DNA from 4 places in the Streptomyces sp. NPDC056835 genome. Region 3 is predicted to be linked to each of the others. Evidence: riboswitches for the same ligand, from Rfam matches in the RefSeq annotation. Region 3 holds a riboswitch; each other region holds the start of a gene.
What was found. A riboswitch is a leader RNA that binds a small molecule or an ion and turns the genes downstream of it on or off. The one in region 3 is predicted to bind cyclic di-AMP.
Positions count from the first base shown of each region.

Region 1: linked by a shared signal. The riboswitch ahead of ACFRMN_RS14780 (peptidoglycan DD-metalloendopeptidase family protein) and the one ahead of ACFRMN_RS34160 (M23 family metallopeptidase) in region 3 are both predicted to bind cyclic di-AMP.
Region 2: linked by a shared signal. The riboswitch ahead of ACFRMN_RS03120 (NlpC/P60 family protein) and the one ahead of ACFRMN_RS34160 (M23 family metallopeptidase) in region 3 are both predicted to bind cyclic di-AMP.
Region 4: linked by a shared signal. The riboswitch ahead of ACFRMN_RS27455 (transglycosylase SLT domain-containing protein) and the one ahead of ACFRMN_RS34160 (M23 family metallopeptidase) in region 3 are both predicted to bind cyclic di-AMP.

Region 1 covers NZ_JBHUBB010000011.1:66,904-70,970, forward strand. The annotation lists gene ACFRMN_RS14770 (STM4011 family radical SAM protein) at 1-460, shown strand, start outside; gene ACFRMN_RS14775 (SGNH/GDSL hydrolase family protein) at 450-1,274, opposite strand; gene ACFRMN_RS14780 (peptidoglycan DD-metalloendopeptidase family protein) at 1,443-2,504, opposite strand; cyclic di-AMP (ydaO/yuaA leader) riboswitch at 2,509-2,700, opposite strand; gene ACFRMN_RS14785 (tyrosine-protein phosphatase) at 3,118-3,930, shown strand; gene ACFRMN_RS14790 (DUF6126 family protein) at 3,992-4,067, opposite strand, start outside.
Region 2 covers NZ_JBHUBB010000002.1:143,569-147,635, forward strand. The annotation lists gene pcrA (DNA helicase PcrA) at 1-1,275, opposite strand, end outside; cyclic di-AMP (ydaO/yuaA leader) riboswitch at 1,619-1,782, shown strand; gene ACFRMN_RS03120 (NlpC/P60 family protein) at 1,781-3,022, shown strand; gene ACFRMN_RS03125 (hypothetical protein) at 3,125-3,478, opposite strand; gene ACFRMN_RS03130 (NlpC/P60 family protein) at 3,726-4,067, shown strand, end outside.
Region 3 covers NZ_JBHUBB010000043.1:296-4,362, forward strand. The annotation lists gene ACFRMN_RS34155 (GntR family transcriptional regulator) at 1-555, opposite strand, end outside; gene ACFRMN_RS34160 (M23 family metallopeptidase) at 756-1,532, opposite strand; cyclic di-AMP (ydaO/yuaA leader) riboswitch at 1,546-1,715, opposite strand; gene ACFRMN_RS34165 (M16 family metallopeptidase) at 1,904-3,286, opposite strand; gene ACFRMN_RS34170 (M16 family metallopeptidase) at 3,304-4,067, opposite strand, start outside.
Region 4 covers NZ_JBHUBB010000027.1:23,846-27,912, reverse strand. The annotation lists gene ACFRMN_RS27465 (hypothetical protein) at 1-1,050, shown strand, start outside; gene ACFRMN_RS27460 (hypothetical protein) at 1,054-1,671, shown strand; cyclic di-AMP (ydaO/yuaA leader) riboswitch at 2,365-2,553, shown strand; gene ACFRMN_RS27455 (transglycosylase SLT domain-containing protein) at 2,558-3,388, shown strand; gene ACFRMN_RS27450 (amino acid permease) at 3,490-4,067, opposite strand, start outside.

The DNA of each region.
Region 1 (4,067 bases), on a different contig from region 3:
GGGGGTCGTGGGCCTGCCGGACCATCTGGAGCACGCCCGCCGGCTGCGCGCGGACCTGCCCGAGCAGGTGTATCTCTGGATCAACGCGGCCGAGGGCCGCAGCTATACGGATGAGGAGGCCGGTCGCTGGACGGCTCTCGATCCGCTCTTCCCCTACAGCCGCAGCCCGCACCGCTCGGCCGGTCTGCCCTGCCGGACGGGCGAGTCGGTGATCTCGGTGGACGGTGAGGGTACGGTGCGGCGCTGCCACTTCGTCCGCGCCGAGCTGGGCAATCTCTACGACGGGTCCTACCGGCGGGCGCTCGCTCCGCGGGCGTGCCCGCTGGCGGTGTGCGACTGCCATATCGGCTATGTGCATCTGGAGACACTGCCGTTGTACGACGTCTTCGCCGGAGGGGTACTGGAACGGGTCCCGGCGGGGATACGACCGGCCGGATCCGCCTCCGCGGTCAGTGCTTGAGAGGCAAGAGGTCCGGGCGCTTCGCTTCGACATGATCGCCGGAGGACTCACCGCGCAGCCGCCGCCCGATCCACGGCACCAGATATTCGCGTGCCCAGTGGATGTCGTCGCGCCGTACCTCCAGCGTCCCGCGCGGCGGCTGCGGCGGCCACGGCTGGTCCGGGTCGGCGGGCACATCGAGGCCGAGCACCTGCGCGGCGCGCAGCGCGACGCGGGTGTGCCCCTCGGGTGACAGATGCAGCCGGTCGCCGTCCCAGGCCCGCCTGTCCTGTACGGACTTGAGCGACCAGAGGTCGAGCACCGGGCAGTCGTAGCGGTCCGCGATGGCCCGCACATGGGCGGTGTAGGTGGCGATCCTGCCGCGCAGATGGCGCAGCACCGGGACGCCCCGGGTGTCGAAGCCGGTGGTCACCATGACCGTGCCGACGGCGCCGGAGAGATCGGCGACGGCCCGCTCGAAACGCTCGGCGACATCGTCGGGGTCGGTGCCTGGCCGGATGATGTCATTGCCGCCGGCGCAGAACGTCACCAGATCCGGGGCGAGTTCCTTGGCGCGCGGTATCTGTTCGTCGACGATCTGGTCGAGGAGCCGGCCGCGTACGGCGAGATTGGCGTACCGGAAATCACCGTGGACGGTGTCCGCCGTCGCACCCGAGACCGGCAGTTGGTCGGCGAGCAGGACCGCGAGCCGGTCCGCCCAGCCGACATACATCCCGTCGGGGCCCGGGTCGCCCACCCCCTCCGTGAAGCTGTCGCCGATCGCCGCGTACGACCCGAGTACGCCATTTCTTCTTGATCTCGAATCGTCTGCCACAGCACCACATCATTCCCGGCAGATGTGACCTACGCGACCGTAAGGAGGGGTTGACGCCGGGTGAGATATGCCATCGGTCAAGTTTCGGCCAAGCGGGAATAGTCGAAAAAGCCGCTGCCCGGCACGGAAAGTGCCGGGCAGCGCAATGAGCTGACGTGATCTGACGAATCAGACGTTGACACCGTTCTGCCGGAGGTAGGCCACCGGGTCGACGTCCGAGCCGTACTCGGGGCCGGTCCGGATCTCGAAGTGCAGGTGCGGTCCGGTGGAATTGCCGGTGGAACCGGAGAGTCCGATCTGCTGGCCCGCGCTGACGCTCTCGCCCGCGGAGACCTCCAGGGACGACAGGTGACCGTACTGCGAGTACATGCCGTCGCTGTGCTGGATGACGACCTGGTTGCCGTACGCACCGCCCCAGCCGGCCGTCACGACCGTGCCGTCGCTGACCGCCTTGACGGGGGTGCCCGAGGACGCCGAGAAGTCGACACCGGTGTGGTAGCCGCTGGACCAGCTGGAGCCGGAGGCGCGGTACGGCGTGGAGGTCGGTCCGTCGACCGGCGCGGTGAAGCCGGAACCGGTGCTCTGCTCCGCGGTGCCGTCGGCGGGGGCCTGCTCGGTGGTCGGGGCGGCGGACTCGTCCGTCGAACCGCTGGACGAGGAGTCGCTGGACGAAGAATCGGCGGACGAAGCGTCGGCGGACGAGGAATCGGCGGACTCGGCCGGGGAGGTGGTGTCGGCCGAGGACGTGGAGTCCGCCGAGGAATCGGCCGACGAGGAGGGCTCCGCCGGAGCCTCGGACGGCGCGCTCGCCGCTGCCCGCGCGCCGAGGGTCAGCTTCAGGCCGGGGTGGATCAGCGACGGGTTGTCGCCGACGGCCTCCCGGTTGTCCTGATACAGCCGGTGCCAGCCGCCCCGGACATGATGCTCAACGGCGATCTTGGAGAGATAGTCGCCGGCGACCACGGTGTAGGTCCTCGCGACCTTGGTGGCCACGTGGGTCACGGTCTGCTTCGTCACGGCGCGCTGCTGGGCGCCGGACAGATTCTGGGCCGTCTGCGCCGAGGTGGAGGCGGCCTGCGGAGCGGCGGCGGGGGCGGCCTTCTCCGCGGCGTGCGCGCCGGTGGCGCCGATGAGCGGAAGCGCGATGGCCGCGCCACCCGTACCCGCGGCGATGAATCCGCGCGAAATCGAATTGGTCTTGGGACGGCGGTGCTTACCCTTCGTGGGCATGGCGAATTCCTCTCCGGCGCCTGCGAGGTGAGCTGTCGGGTTCGGGCTGGAGCTGCCCGGCCGCGCATGGTGCGCGACTTCACCCCGAGCCGTCCGAACTTCCGGATCGGCGTACTACCTGGGTCCCCCGCTCCTGCCACGCGTTGATGGGTGGATGCGAATTCCAAGCGGCGGCAGGATTCGGCGATCCGCTCGGATTGAGGCTGAACGTAAGCGAGTCGGTCGGCCGGAACAAGATGCTGTTTTCCGGCGGTGACGCCCGTTCCGGATATCGCTCGGGTTATTCGGTCACCCTGCGTGGATTCCGGTCTTCAATTACCTTGCGGAGCAGCAATTCCCCCTCCCGATACCGCCACGCAACGTCACGGATATGATCCTGCTCACGGGCCGGAGCTCATCTCCCCCGCGACCGGGGCAGGTTATGCGGAATCACTCATTCCGGACAGATGGGCATGTGGGCGATATTCATCCGCGCGGCGTGTCCGAATAATGCGCTTCTGACCCTTCCGGAGCCGGGCCGATTGCCGCAGGTTGCCTGGGGAACAAATGTCGTAGGGTCGGAAGCCGACATCGTCGGCGAGCCGCGCCGACGGCAGACACGGAGGAGCACGCCGTGACGCAGCAGCTGCCGCAGGTCCCGTCGACAGAGCCCGAGTTGTCCGGCGTGCGCAACTTCCGCGATGTGGGCGGACTGCCGACCACGGACGGCCGGCGGGTGGCCTACGGCAGGCTCTTCCGCAGCGGACATCTCGCCAACGCCACCCCGGCCGATGCCGCCTTCCTCTCCTCCCTCGGCCTGCACACGATCTTCGACTTCCGCAACGCCGCCGATCTGAAGCTCGACGGCGCGGACGTGGAACTGCCCGGCGTACGCAATGTGAACCTGCCGCTCACTGATCCGGCGGACGGCGCCGAGTTCTGGCTGATGGTGCGGGACGGCGATCTCGACCAGCTGCGCTCGATCCTCTCGGACGGCAGAGCCGCGACCCGGATGATCGACTCGTACCGGACGATCATCACGGGACGCACCGCCGAGCACAGCCGCGTCCTGCACTCCCTCGCCGAGGACAGCGTCCCCGCGCTCATGCACTGCGCGGCGGGCAAGGACCGGGCGGGGCTCTCCATCGCGGTGTCCCTGCTCGCGGTCGGGGTGGAGCCCGAGGCGATCGAGGCCGACTATCTCAAGTCGAACCACCCGCACCGCCGCTACCCGATCCACCGCACCGACAACTCCCCCACCGGGATGTCCCCGGAGGTGATGGAACTGCTCAGCCCGCTCTTCGACGCTCGCGCCGAATATCTCGCGGCGGCCTTCGAGACCATCGAGAAGACCTGGGGCACCACCGACCGCTATCTGACCGAGGGGCTTGGGCTCGCCCCCGAGACCCGCGAGCGGCTTCGCACCCGCCTCCTCGACCAGAGCTGAGCAGCGGCGGGAACGGAGGGGGGACGGCGAGAGCGCCGGTAACGGCTTCGAAGGGGCGCCCCTACCCCCGCGCGCCCATCTCGAAGAGCAGATAGAGGAAGGCCGCGAAGAGATGGCCGGCGACCAGATAGGCGAAG
Region 2 (4,067 bases), on a different contig from region 3:
ACGGTAGAAGACCGCGACATCGCCCGCCTTGGCCTCGCCCGCGTCCGTCAGCCGGTCGATCTCGTCGGCGACGAACTGCGCCTCGTCGTGCTCCGTGTCCGCGACGTAGCCGGTGATCTGGGCGCCGGCGCCGGCCTTCGTCCACAGATTCTTCGGCCGGCGGCTCTCGTTGCGCTCGATGACCGCGTTGGCGGCGCTCAGGATCGTCTGCGTGGAGCGGTAGTTCTGCTCCAGCAAAATAGTCGTCGCGTCCGGGTAGTCCTCCTCGAACTGGAGGATGTTACGGATCGTGGCGCCCCGGAAGGCGTAGATCGACTGGTCGGCGTCGCCGACGACACACAGCTCGGCCGGGTCGTGCTCCTCGCCGGAGGGGCCCACCAGCTCGCGTACGAGCGTGTACTGAGCGTGGTTGGTGTCCTGGTACTCGTCCACCAGGACATGCCGGAAGCGCCGCCGGTAGTGCTCGGCGACATCGGGGAACGCCTGGAGCAGATGGACGGTGGTCATGATGATGTCGTCGAAGTCCAGCGCGTTGGCCTCGCGCAGCCGCGCCTGGTACATCCGGTAGGCCTCGGCGAGCATCTTCTCGAAGCCGTCGGTGGCCTGGTCGGCGAAGGTCTCCTCGTCGATCAGCTCGTTCTTCAGATTCGAGATCTTGGCGCTGAAGGACTTCGGCGGGTAACGCTTGGGGTCGAGGTCCAGATCGCGGCAGACCAGGGCCATCAGACGCTTGGAGTCGGCGGCGTCGTAGATGGAGAACGACGAGGTGAACCCGAGCCTCTTCGACTCGCGCCGCAGGATCCGTACGCAGGCGCTGTGGAACGTCATGACCCACATGGCGTTGGCGCGCGGGCCGACGAGCTGGCCGACGCGCTCCTTCATCTCGCCCGCGGCCTTGTTGGTGAACGTGATCGCCAGTATCTGACCGGGATGGACGTCGCGGCTACCCAGCAGATACGCGATCCGGTGGGTCAGCACCCGGGTCTTGCCCGACCCGGCCCCGGCCACGATGAGCAGCGGCGAGCCGGTGTGCACGACGGCCGCGCGCTGCTCCTCGTTCAGCCCTTCGAGCAGCGCGGCGGGATCCACGACCGTGCGCGGGGCGCCGTCGCGGTGGTACTGGTCCCGCACCGGAGGCGCGTCGTAGGCACCCTGGAAGAGGTCGTCGGGCACCTGCTCCGGTGCGTGCTCGGCGTCGTCCTCGGGCGGCGGTGGATGCTCGTCGCCGAAGGGCTGGAGGTCCGCCAGGAAACTGTCGTCAAAGAGGCTGCTCATCGCTTTCCGAGTCTAGGCGGCCCCACTGACACTCGGTGCCCGCCTCCGGAATTCCCCGGCCCCGCCACCCTCGCCGTCCCCTCGCCGTCCCCATCCCCGTCACCATCGCCGTCATCGCCGCCATCGCCGTCATCGCCGTCATCGCCAAGGGGATCACCACGGGCGGCGCCTCGGTCACTCATCGTGGCGGTCAGGCGTCACCGATCCGTTTCACACATCGCACGCGCAAATGGTCACGAAAATGTATCGGGCATATCGGCCATCGACCTTCACACCAGCACCACACTTTGGCTAGCGTGCTCGATCAGGCAGCCCGTACCCCCAACGGCGACCCACGCCAAGCGGGCGGCCCACGCCGAATTCGGACTTTCCCCAAGGAAGTTCGAAACCGGGGACCCACACAGAACAACCGGGGTGAATCGGGCCTTTCGCTCAAGGTCCGTAGGGCAGCCTTCCGTTCCGCCCGAACCCGACAGCTAACCCGGTAGGCGGTCCACGGAAGGAGATGCAGACCTTGGCGTCGCATCGCAAGCCGCGCAGCCTCAGCGGAGTACGTACCGCCTCTCCCGCCGTCGGGATCACGACAGCCGCGCTCGCCTCGGTCACGTTGCTCTCGGCGCAGAGCGCGAGCGCCACACCCGTCGAGCCGAAGCCGTCCATCGAAGAGGTACAGAAGAAGGTCGACGATCTGTACCGCCAGGCCGGAAGTGAGACACAGAAGTACAACCGGGCGAAAGAGACCACGCAGAAGCAGAAGCGCGCGGTCGACCGGGTGCTCGACGAGGTCGCCAAGCGCGCGGACAAGCTGAACGAGGCCCGGCGTACGCTCGGCTCGTTCGCGGCCGCGCAGTACCGGGAAGGCGCGGTCACCCCGACCGCCGCCCTGCTCTTCGCGGACAGCCCGCAGGCGTTCTTCGAGCAGAAGCAGGTGACGGACCGGCTGACGGAGCGTCAGCGCGGTGTCCTCACCGACTACCAGACACAGCAGGCCGCCGCCGCGAAGAAGCGGGCTCAGGCGTCGAAGGACCTGGAGTCGCTCACCGCCTCGCAGGCCGCGCTGCGTACCAGCAAGCAGAACGTGCAGCAGAAGCTCGGCGCGGCGCGTGCGCTGCTGTCGCGGCTGACCAAGGAGGAGAAGGCGCGGCTGGCCGCGCTGGAGCGCAAGAAGGAAGAGGAGGCCCGCCGCAAGGCGGAGGCGCGGGCGAAGCTGGAGGCCCGCGCGAAGGAGGAGGCCGAGCGCAAGCGCGAGGAGCAGCAGGCCAAGACCCCGTCGACCGGTACGGGCACGGGCACGGGCTCCGGGACGGGCTCAGGTCAGAGCGGCACAGGCGCGGGTACGGGCACGGGCGCGGGAACCGGCACGAGCGGCGGCACCGGAACCTCGGACGGCAGCTACGCCACCAAGGCCGCCAAGGTCCTCTCCTTCGCCCGCGCCCAGATAGGCAAACCGTACGTCTGGGGCGCCACAGGCCCCAGCTCGTACGACTGCTCGGGCCTGACCCAGGCCGCCTGGAAGGAGGCGGGCGTGGAGCTGCCGCGCACCACCGGGGAACAGGTGAAGGCCGGCACGCGCGTCGCGACCGAGGATCTGCTCCCCGGTGACCTGGTCTTCTTCTACGACGACATCAGCCACGTCGGGATCTACATCGGCGACGGCATGATGATCCACGCCCCGAAGCCGGGCGCGAACGTCCGCGAGGAGTCGATCTACTACATGCCGATCTACGGAAGTATCCGCCCCGCCTGACGGGCGGCGTGCGGAACGCGCGAGCCGGGTGCCGCGCGCGGCACGCGCGAGCCGCGAGCCGGGGGCCGGGGCCGGAAGCGAGGACCGGCCCCCGTCGCCGTGTCAGGTCCAGAGCGTGGCGATGAAGATGTTGGCCATCGTCAGCCCGCCCACCGCGCCGAACAGCGGCTTCGGGGCGGTCTCGTCATCGCGCTTCACGTACACCACGGCCAGGATCACGACCAGCACCGCGAGCTTGATGCCGATCTTGATGTTGTTCACCGTCTGGTCGTCGGCCTGGTTGAGGCCCACCAGGGCCACTCCCGTGACGAGCATCGTCAGCGCGCCGTGCAGCATCGCCTTGTTGAAGCGGGCCGTCCCCGTACTCATCGACTTCATCTGGGTGAGGAAGCCGCCGAGCAGCGACGCTATGCCGATGATGTGAAGCGCGACGAAGACATTGATGAGTACGTCCATGCCCGGAGCCTATCGAGGGCCATATCACCACCTGACGGCGAGGTGGTGCGCTGTTCCGATATCGGTCGGGTCCGGACAGAAAGACGTTCCGGGGCCGCGATCATGCCGGTCACAACACGGCCTCGTTCCGCCACCTCTCGCCAATACCGGCCATGCCGAGGCCGGACTGTGACCTTGCGCCCTAGCGTCCTTCTCCTGGCGACCGGCCATGACCCACCGTGACGACTAGGGAAGAGGATCCACCCCCGTGGCAGCGCACCGAAAGCCCAGACAGCGCACGCTCACCGGCCCCGCCGGCCGTACCGCCGCCACCCTCGCACTCGCCGGGGCCGCGACCGCCACCGCCTTCGACGGCGCAGCACACGCCGAGCCCCGGCTCACCCCGGCCCAGGTCAAGGCCGAGGTCGACGCGTTGTACGAGCAGGCGGAGACCGCGACCGAGCGGTACAACGGGACGAAGGTGAAGGCGGACAAGGCCCGTACCGCGCTCACGCATCTGCGGGACGAGGCCACGCGCAGGACGGAACGGCTCAACAGCTCGCGCAACGCGCTCGGTTCGATCGCCTCCGCGCAGTACCGGGCCGGCGGG
Region 3 (4,067 bases):
CGCGTCGCCGCGCGCCACGGCGTCCACGATCGCGCCGTGCTCCGCCCAGGACTCCACGGGGGCGGTGGGCTGGTCGACCACGTACATCCAGGCGATCTTGTGCCGGAGCTGGGTGAGCGGGGCGGTGAGCGCCAGGCTTCCCGACGCCTGGGCGAGCGTCTCGTGGAACCACGCGCCGAGCGAGCGCAGATCCTCGCCCTGGCCTCTGCGGGCCCGCTCCTGACCCAGTCTGACCAGGCCACGCAGGACCTTGAGATGGGCTTCCGTACGGCGCTGGGCGGCGCGCGCGGCGCCCAGCGGCTCCAGCAGCAGCCGCACCTCAAGCAGGTCCGCCGCCTCCTGCTCCGTGGGCTCGGCCACACAGGCGCCGACATGGCGGCGGGTGGTCACGAAGCCCTCCGACTCCAGCGTGCGCAGGGCCTCGCGCACCGGGACGCGGGAGACGCCGTAGCGCCGTGCCAGCTGCTCCTCCGTGAGCCGGCTGCCACGTTCGAATACGCCGGAGATGATGTCGTCGCGAATCGCCGTGCATACCGAGTGCGCGGGAATGCGCATGTCCGAACCTCCGCCTTAATCCGCGCGAAACGCTGCCGATTGACGCCTGTTCCGTGACTCTATTGCAGTCATCGAGAATTTCCGATGGGTGCCCGTAATCCATGGATATCTTTTGGCCAGCGGAGCGTGGCCGGGGGCGGGGGCGGGCGGAACGCCGAAGGCCCCGGCGGTGCGCCGGGGCCTTCGGGTGGGCGGAGTGGTCAGACGTTCACGCCGTGCGCGCGCAGATACGCGACGGGGTCGATGTCCGAGCCGTAGTCGGGGCCCGTCCTGGCCTCGAAGTGGAGGTGCGGCCCGGTGGCGTTGCCGGTCGCGCCCGAGAAGCCGATCCGCTGTCCCGGGGTGACGCTCTGGCCGACGGCGACGCCGATCGAGGAGAGGTGGCCGTACTGGGTGTACGTGCCGTCGCTCATCCGCAGCACGATGTTGTTGCCGTACGAGCCGCCCCAGCCCGCCTCGACCACGGTGCCCGCCCCCACGGCCACGACGGATGTGCCGGAGGCGGCGCGGAAGTCGACACCCGAGTGGCTGCCCGAGGACCAGAGCGAGCCGCCCGCCCGGTACCCGGTCGTGACGTACGAGCCGGCGATGGGGAGCTGGAAGGCGTTGAGGCGCTCGCGCTCCGCGGCCCGCGCCGCGCGCTCCTTCTCGGCGCGGATCTCCTGGGCGCGGGCCTCCGCCTTGCGCGCCGCCTCCGCCTTCGCCGCGGCCCTCGCCCTGGCCTCGGCGGCGGCCAGACGCTGCGCGTCGGCCTGGGCGTCGATGGTGCCGGCGAGGGAGTCGTTGATAACCAGGGCCTGGATCAGCCCGGTCTGCCGGGCGGCGGCCACGTCGGTGTCGGCGGCGAGCGCCGGGGAAGCGGCGAGGGTGCTGATGACGCCGGTGGCGGTGAGCGTCGCGGCGCCCGCGACCTTCGCGCTCCCGCGGATCCTGCGGCCGCGGGCACGATGCTTCCCGGTGGCACGGGTGAACGCCATGGAGTGGCTGGTCCTTTCCTTCCTTCTCGCCTACCGGGTTAGCTGACGGGTTCGGAGCAGGAAGGTCTCCTACGGACCCCTCCACGCGATCGAGCCGCGAAGGCCGTCCGATTCACCCCAGGGACTTCATGGGTCCCCGGCTCCCCGGGCTCGCGCCTGGCGGGGACTCGGCGATGACTGTCCGGTGCCGCGGACGCGGCGTAACTGGCGGACAGCCGGACCGACGTTAAGCGGGTCGTCTTTCAATCACCAAACAGACAGGCCCCTTTGTAGCGCACACCACAGGGCATACAGCCACTCTCCCCAACAAAGAGGGACATAAAGGGAAACCCCGGCGGCCGAAGCCGCCGGGGTTCCATGGAGAGGCCGGATCAGCCGGTGACGACCGTCACTTCACCGATCCCGAGAGCCGTGACCGGCTCCTTGATCTGGGCGGCGTCACCGACGAGCACGGTGACGAGCCGGTCCACCGGGAAGGCGTTGACGGCCGCGGCCGTCGCCTCGACGGTGCCGGTCTCGGCCAGCCGCGCGTACAGCTGCGCCTGGAAGTCGTCCGGGAGGAACTGCTCGACCTGGTCGGCCAGCGTGCCCGCGACGGAGGCCGCCGTCTCGTACTTCAGCGGGGCCACCCCCACCAGGTTCTGAACGGCCACATCGCGCTCGGCGTCGGTCAGTCCCTCGGCCGCGAGGGTGCGCAGCACCGTCCAGAGGTCGTCGAGCGCCGGGCCGGTGGACGCGGTGTCCACGGAGCCGCTGATGGCGAGCATCGCCGCGCCGGTCGCACCGCCCGGGGCGTCGGGTGCCGAGGAGCGCAGCACCTGGCCGAAGGCCCGGACACCGTAGGTGTAGCCCTTCTCCTCGCGCAGCACGCGGTCGAGCCGGGAGGTGAGGGTGCCGCCCAGGCAGTACGTGCCGAGGACCTGGGCGGGCCAGACCCGGTCGTGCCGGTCGGCGCCGATGCGGCCGATCAGCAGCTGGGTCTGCACGGCGCCGGGCCGGTCCACGATCACCACGCGGCCCGTGTCGTCGGCGGTCACGGGCGGTACGGGACGGGGTGCGACGGTGTCGCCCGTCCAGGTGCCGAGGGTGTCGGCAAGGACCTCGTCCAGATCGACACCGGTGAGATCACCGACGATCACGGCGGTGGCGGTGGCGGGGCGTACGTACGCCTCGTAGAAGGCGCGCACGCCCGCGGAGTCGATGCGCTCCACCGTCTCCTCGGTGCCCTGGCGCGGCCGTGACATGCGCGAGGATGCCGGGAACAGCTCCTTGGAGAGCTGCTTGGCGGCGCGGCGGCCCGGGTTGGCGGTCTCGTGCGGGATCTCGTCGAGGCGGTTGCGTACCAGCCGCTCGACCTCGCTGTCCGCGAAGGCGGGCGCCCGCAGCGCCTCGGCGAGCAGGCCCAGCGCCTTGGGCAGCCGGGAGACGGGGACCTCCAGGGAGAGCCGGACGCCCGGGTGGTCGGCGTGCGCGTCGAGCGTGGCGCCGCAGCGCTCCAGCTCCGCGGCGAACTCCTCGGCGCTGTGCTTGTCGGTGCCCTCGGAGAACGCCCGCGCCATGATCGTGGCGATGCCGTCGAGCCCTTCGGGCTCGGCGTCCAGCGGGGCGTCGAGATTGATCTCGACCGCCACCACCTGCTGTCCGGGACGGTCGCAGCGCAGCACCGTCAGGCCGTTGTCGAGAGCGCCGCGCTCGGGGGCGGGGAAGGCCCAGGGCCTGGCCTCGCCGGCCGTCGGACGCGGGTGGAAGTCCATGGTCACGGCAGCGTCGCTCACTGGTCCGCCCCCTCGTGCTCGTCGGTCTCGTCTTCATCGGCGGAGGCGTCGTCGCCGTCGGCGGTGACCGGCTCGTAGACCAGCACCGCGCGGTTGTCGGGGCGCAGCCGCGCCGCGGCGACGGCTCGTACCTCTTCGGCGGTGACGTCCAGGACGCGGGTCACGGCGGTCAGCGCCAGCTGCGGGTCACCGAAGAGCACGGCGAACCTGCACAGCTCGTCGGCGCGGCCGGCGACCGTACCGAGCCGGTCCAGCCACTCGCGCTCCAGCTGCGCCTGGGCCCGCTCCATCTCCTCCGCGGTCGGGCCCTCGGCGGCGAAGCGTGCCAGCTCCTCGTCGACCGCGCTCTCGATCTCCGGGACCTCGACTCCGCCGGACGTCTTCACGTCCAGCCAGCCGAGGGAGGGCGCGCCCGCCAGGCGCAGCAGCCCGAAGCCCGCGGCGACCGCGGTCCGGTCGCGGCGCACCAGCCGGTTGTGGAGCCGGGAGGACTCGCCGCCGCCGAGGACGGTCAGCGCCAGATCCGCGGCGTCACACTCGCGGGTGCCGTCGTGCGGCAGCCGGTAGGCGGCCATCAGCGCGCGCGCCGGGACCTCCTCGTGGATCTCCTCGCGCAGCTGCTCACCGATGATGCCGGGGAGCGAGCCGTCGCGCGGCGGCTGCTTGCCGTCGTGGGACGGGATCGAGCCGAAGTACTTCTCGATCCAGGCGAGCGTCTGCTCGGGGTCGATGTCGCCGACGACCGAGAGCACCGCGTTGT
Region 4 (4,067 bases), on a different contig from region 3:
CTGGCCGGCACGCTGGTGTCACTGATCGGCATCAGCTGGGACGTCCAATGGCACGTCGACGTCGGCCCGGACACCTTCTTCACCCTCTCCCATCTCCTGCTGTACTCCGGCAGCGCCGTCGCCGGTCTCACCAGCCTGGTCATGGTGGTGCGCGCCACCGCCGCGCAGCGCGCGGGACGCCCGGCCGAGCGAGCCGTCGGCGGCAGCCCCGTCCGGGTGTTCGGCGGGACCTTCACGGCGCCCCTGGGGTATCTGGTCGCCGGGACGGGCGGTGCGCTCTTCCTGCTCTACGGGCTGCTGGATCTGTGGTGGCACTCCCTGTACGGATTCGACGCCGTACTCGACTCACCACCGCACGTCGGGCTGTTCGTCTCGATCTCGCTCACGATGGTCGGCAGCGTCATCGTCTTCGCCGCGGCCCGCGCGGAACGCTGGGGCCGGGTCGGACTGATCGTCAGCATCCCTGTCCTGATGACGTTCAGCCCCATCACCACCAACGCCTTCGCCGCCCTGCCCCTGCCCTTCGAACCGGTCGTCGCGGGTACCGTCTTCTTCGCCGTCCTCCTGGTCATCATGGGAGGGCTCACCCTCGGCCGGGGAGCCGTCCTCGCCATCAGCGCCACCCTCGCCGCCATCCAGGGCTTCCTGTGGTGGTTCTCCCCCTGGGCCTCTCATGTCTACGCCGCCTCGCAGGGCCTGCCGCTGCGCGACAACCTCGGCAACCAGGCTCCGGAACTGCCCGCGAGCATCCCCATGTTCATGCTCCTGGCGGCGGCTGTCATCGAAACGCTGCTGTGGCTGGGCTCGACGCGTGGCTGGTCGAACCGGTGGCTGCCCCAGCTTCTGGGCGCGTCCGGCGGACTGGTGATCAGCGTCTCGGTGCTCCTCCAGAAGTCCCTGCTCGGTGATTCCGGCACTCCCGACGCCGCCGGTCTGCTGGCCGCCGCCGTCGTGGGCCTGGCCTTCGGCGCCCTCGCCGGCTTCCTCGGCGCGCGCTTCGCCGTCATCCTGCGCGCCAATACCCCGACCTCAAGCCCGGAAGGCAACTGATCCGTGCACAGCCATCTCACCGGCCCCGCCCCGGCGCCGTCCTCACGCACCACCACTCCCCGGCCCCCGGCCCGCCGCGTACGCTCCCTGGTCCTCGCGCTGTCCGCGGTGGCGGCCCTGCTCTTCGCGTCGGCCACGCCGGCCGCCGCCTACGAGCCAGTCGGGATCGTGCACACCGAACGCGTCCAGGCGGGCCCGTACAGCCTGACCATCGGGTTCTCCACCTGGCCGCTGCGTGCCATGCAGTCGCTGGACTTCACCTTCGCCCCCGAAGGAGGGATAGCGGGCAAATCGGGCACGCTCACCCGTGACGCCACCGGCCTCGACTCCGGTGACCGCGTCACCCCGCTGGCGCGCCACCCCCGCAAACTCGATGTCTGGGGTCTGGACATCAAGTCCTTCCCCGACCCGGGCGACGTGGCGCTCACCTTCGCCATCGACGGCCCCGAGGGTCATGGCACGGGGACCCTCAAGCACCTGACCGTCCTCGACCAGCCGGGCCCGCCCCTGTCGCTGAGCTGGAGCGTCTGCGCCCTGCCCGTCCTCGGGCTGATCGCCTTCCTGGTCATCGCCTGGCGGCGCAACGAACCGGCGCGCCGGCTCGCCGAGTTGGGCATATAGCGCGGAACGCGCGCTGTGCGCGCAGGCGGCCGAAGGGGGAGCGTGGGACTGGACCACGCTCCCCCTTCGGCCGCGAACTGCCTTTTGCCGAAGGGGTGGTCGTCGCTTTCGATCCACTCTTCGGTGAAAGGCTGCCACGGAACTGACACGTGGCCCGCCCGTGTTCGGAAACGATAGAAGGTCAGAAACGCGCACGGCTCCGCCAATTCGATGGCGTTGAGCGGTTCAATGGCCGCGAGAAGCGGCTCGCACGGGGGCCGCAGGGGTTCGCGAGAGGCCGCCAAGGGCGGCTTCCGAATTACGCGATCATGCGCGATACGGCGGCCCTTGTGAGGCGCCCGCATTTCCGGTCATGGGTGGGACTGTCGAGGTCGGACCGACCAGGCCACATCACGCCTTTATGGGCGATTTATGTCTGTTCTCCCCGAAGTCCATTTATGTAGCGTTTACGCGGCTTTCCATGCTCTGCTCGGTGTCGTGACCTGGACATTTCCGTCATGGGCGTGATGTGTGTCACGTAAGTTCCCGGTCGCGGGCCCGCCTCCTCGTCCATTTCGCGCGCGGGGAAGGCGAGTTGAGTTCCCCGGTATCGGGCCGATAACGAGATCATTTCGGGCCGGATTCACGAATTGGATTCCGTTGTGAATTCAGGGCTTGTTTCGTCCGGGCGTCCTCGCTTACGTTCTCGTCACTCCGGATGGAACGCCGAATCCTGCCGCTGTCCGGAGCCCCACACCCACCCACGTCCGGCAGGAGCGGGGGACCCAGGTAAGTCGCCGATCCGTACTCCGGACCGGCTTGGGGTTAAGCCGCGTTCACAGTGCGGCCGGGCATCTCCAGTCCGAACCCGACAGCTCACCTCGCAGGCGCAGGAGAGGAATTCGTCATGGCCTCAAAGGCTAAGCACCGTCGTCCCAAGAACAGCCCCGTCGCCAGAGGTCTCGTCACCGCGGGCACGGGCGGTGCCGTACTCGCCTTCCCCCTGCTGGCCGCCACCACCGCGGAAGCGGCCCCGTCGGCGCACACCGCCGCCACCGCAAAGGTGACCCTGACCCCGGCCGCCACCGTCCAGACGGAAACCCCGGCGACCTACTCCGTGGTCTGGGGGGACTCGCTGTCCAAGATCGCGGACGAGTACTCGCTGAGCGGCGGCTGGCAGCAGCTCTACGAGGACAACCGCGACGTCATCGGCGGCGACCCGTGCTTTATCCTCCCCGGTCTCACACTGACGCTCGGTACGGGGTCCGACTCGCAGACCCCGGCAGACTCGACCGCCGACTCCAGCGCGGACTCGACCGGCGACTCCACCGCCGACGAGCAGGCCACGTCGGCGCCTGACGAGAGCGCCACGGCCGATACGGGCGCCGACGCCACCGCGGCGGCCACGACGACGTACGCCGACAACCTGGACGGCTGGATCCAGGAGTCGCTGGACGTCATGGCGGCGCACGGCATCCCCGGCTCGTACGACGGCATCTACCGCAACATCATGCGCGAGTCCTCGGGCAACCCGTGGGCCATCAACAACTGGGACTCCAACGCCGCCGCCGGTACCCCGTCCAAGGGGCTCCTGCAGGTCATCGACCCCACGTTCCAGGCCTACCACGTGCCCGGTACGTCGACGGACAGCTACGACCCGGTCGCCAACATCACCGCCGCGTCCAACTACGCGGCCGACCGGTACGGCTCGATCGACAACGTGAACGGCCCCTACTGACAGGCCCGCACACCGCTCGCGGCGGGCCGGACCAGCCCTCAGGGCCGGTCCGGCCCGCCGCGTTCCGCGTGCGCGCGTTCCCGCGTTCCCGCGTCCCGGGCTCAGGCGCGCCGCGCGCGCAGCTCCCGTACCCCCGCCGCCGCCAGGACGAGCGCCGTCGCGCCCAGGGACCACAGCAGCTGTGGGCGTGCCGCGTCATTCGTCAGCATCAGGCCGAACACGACCGCCATCGCGGCGAGCGTGGCCCAGGTCAGCCCCGGGAAGAGCCACATCCGCAGCACCAGCCGCTCCGGCGCCTCCCGTTCGATACGGGGTCGCAGCCGCAGCTGCGACACGGCGATCAGGGCCCATACGAAGAGGAGCACCGCGCCGACCGCGTTGAGCATGTACAGGAAGACCGAGTCGGGCCACTTGAGATTGAGCAGCACCGAGACGAAGCCGAACGCCACGGACGCGAGGACCGCACGCCGGGGCACACCGCCGCCACTCACCTTCAGCAGGGACCTCGGCGCCTCGCCCCGCTCGGCCAGCGAGAAGACCATCCGGGACGATCCGTAGAGGTTGGCGTTGAGCGCCGACAGCAGGGCCACGAACACCACGATGTTCATGATCTGCCCGGCGGACGGGACACCGATCGCGTCGAGGACGGTGACATAGGGGCTCAGCTCCGCCTGCTGCG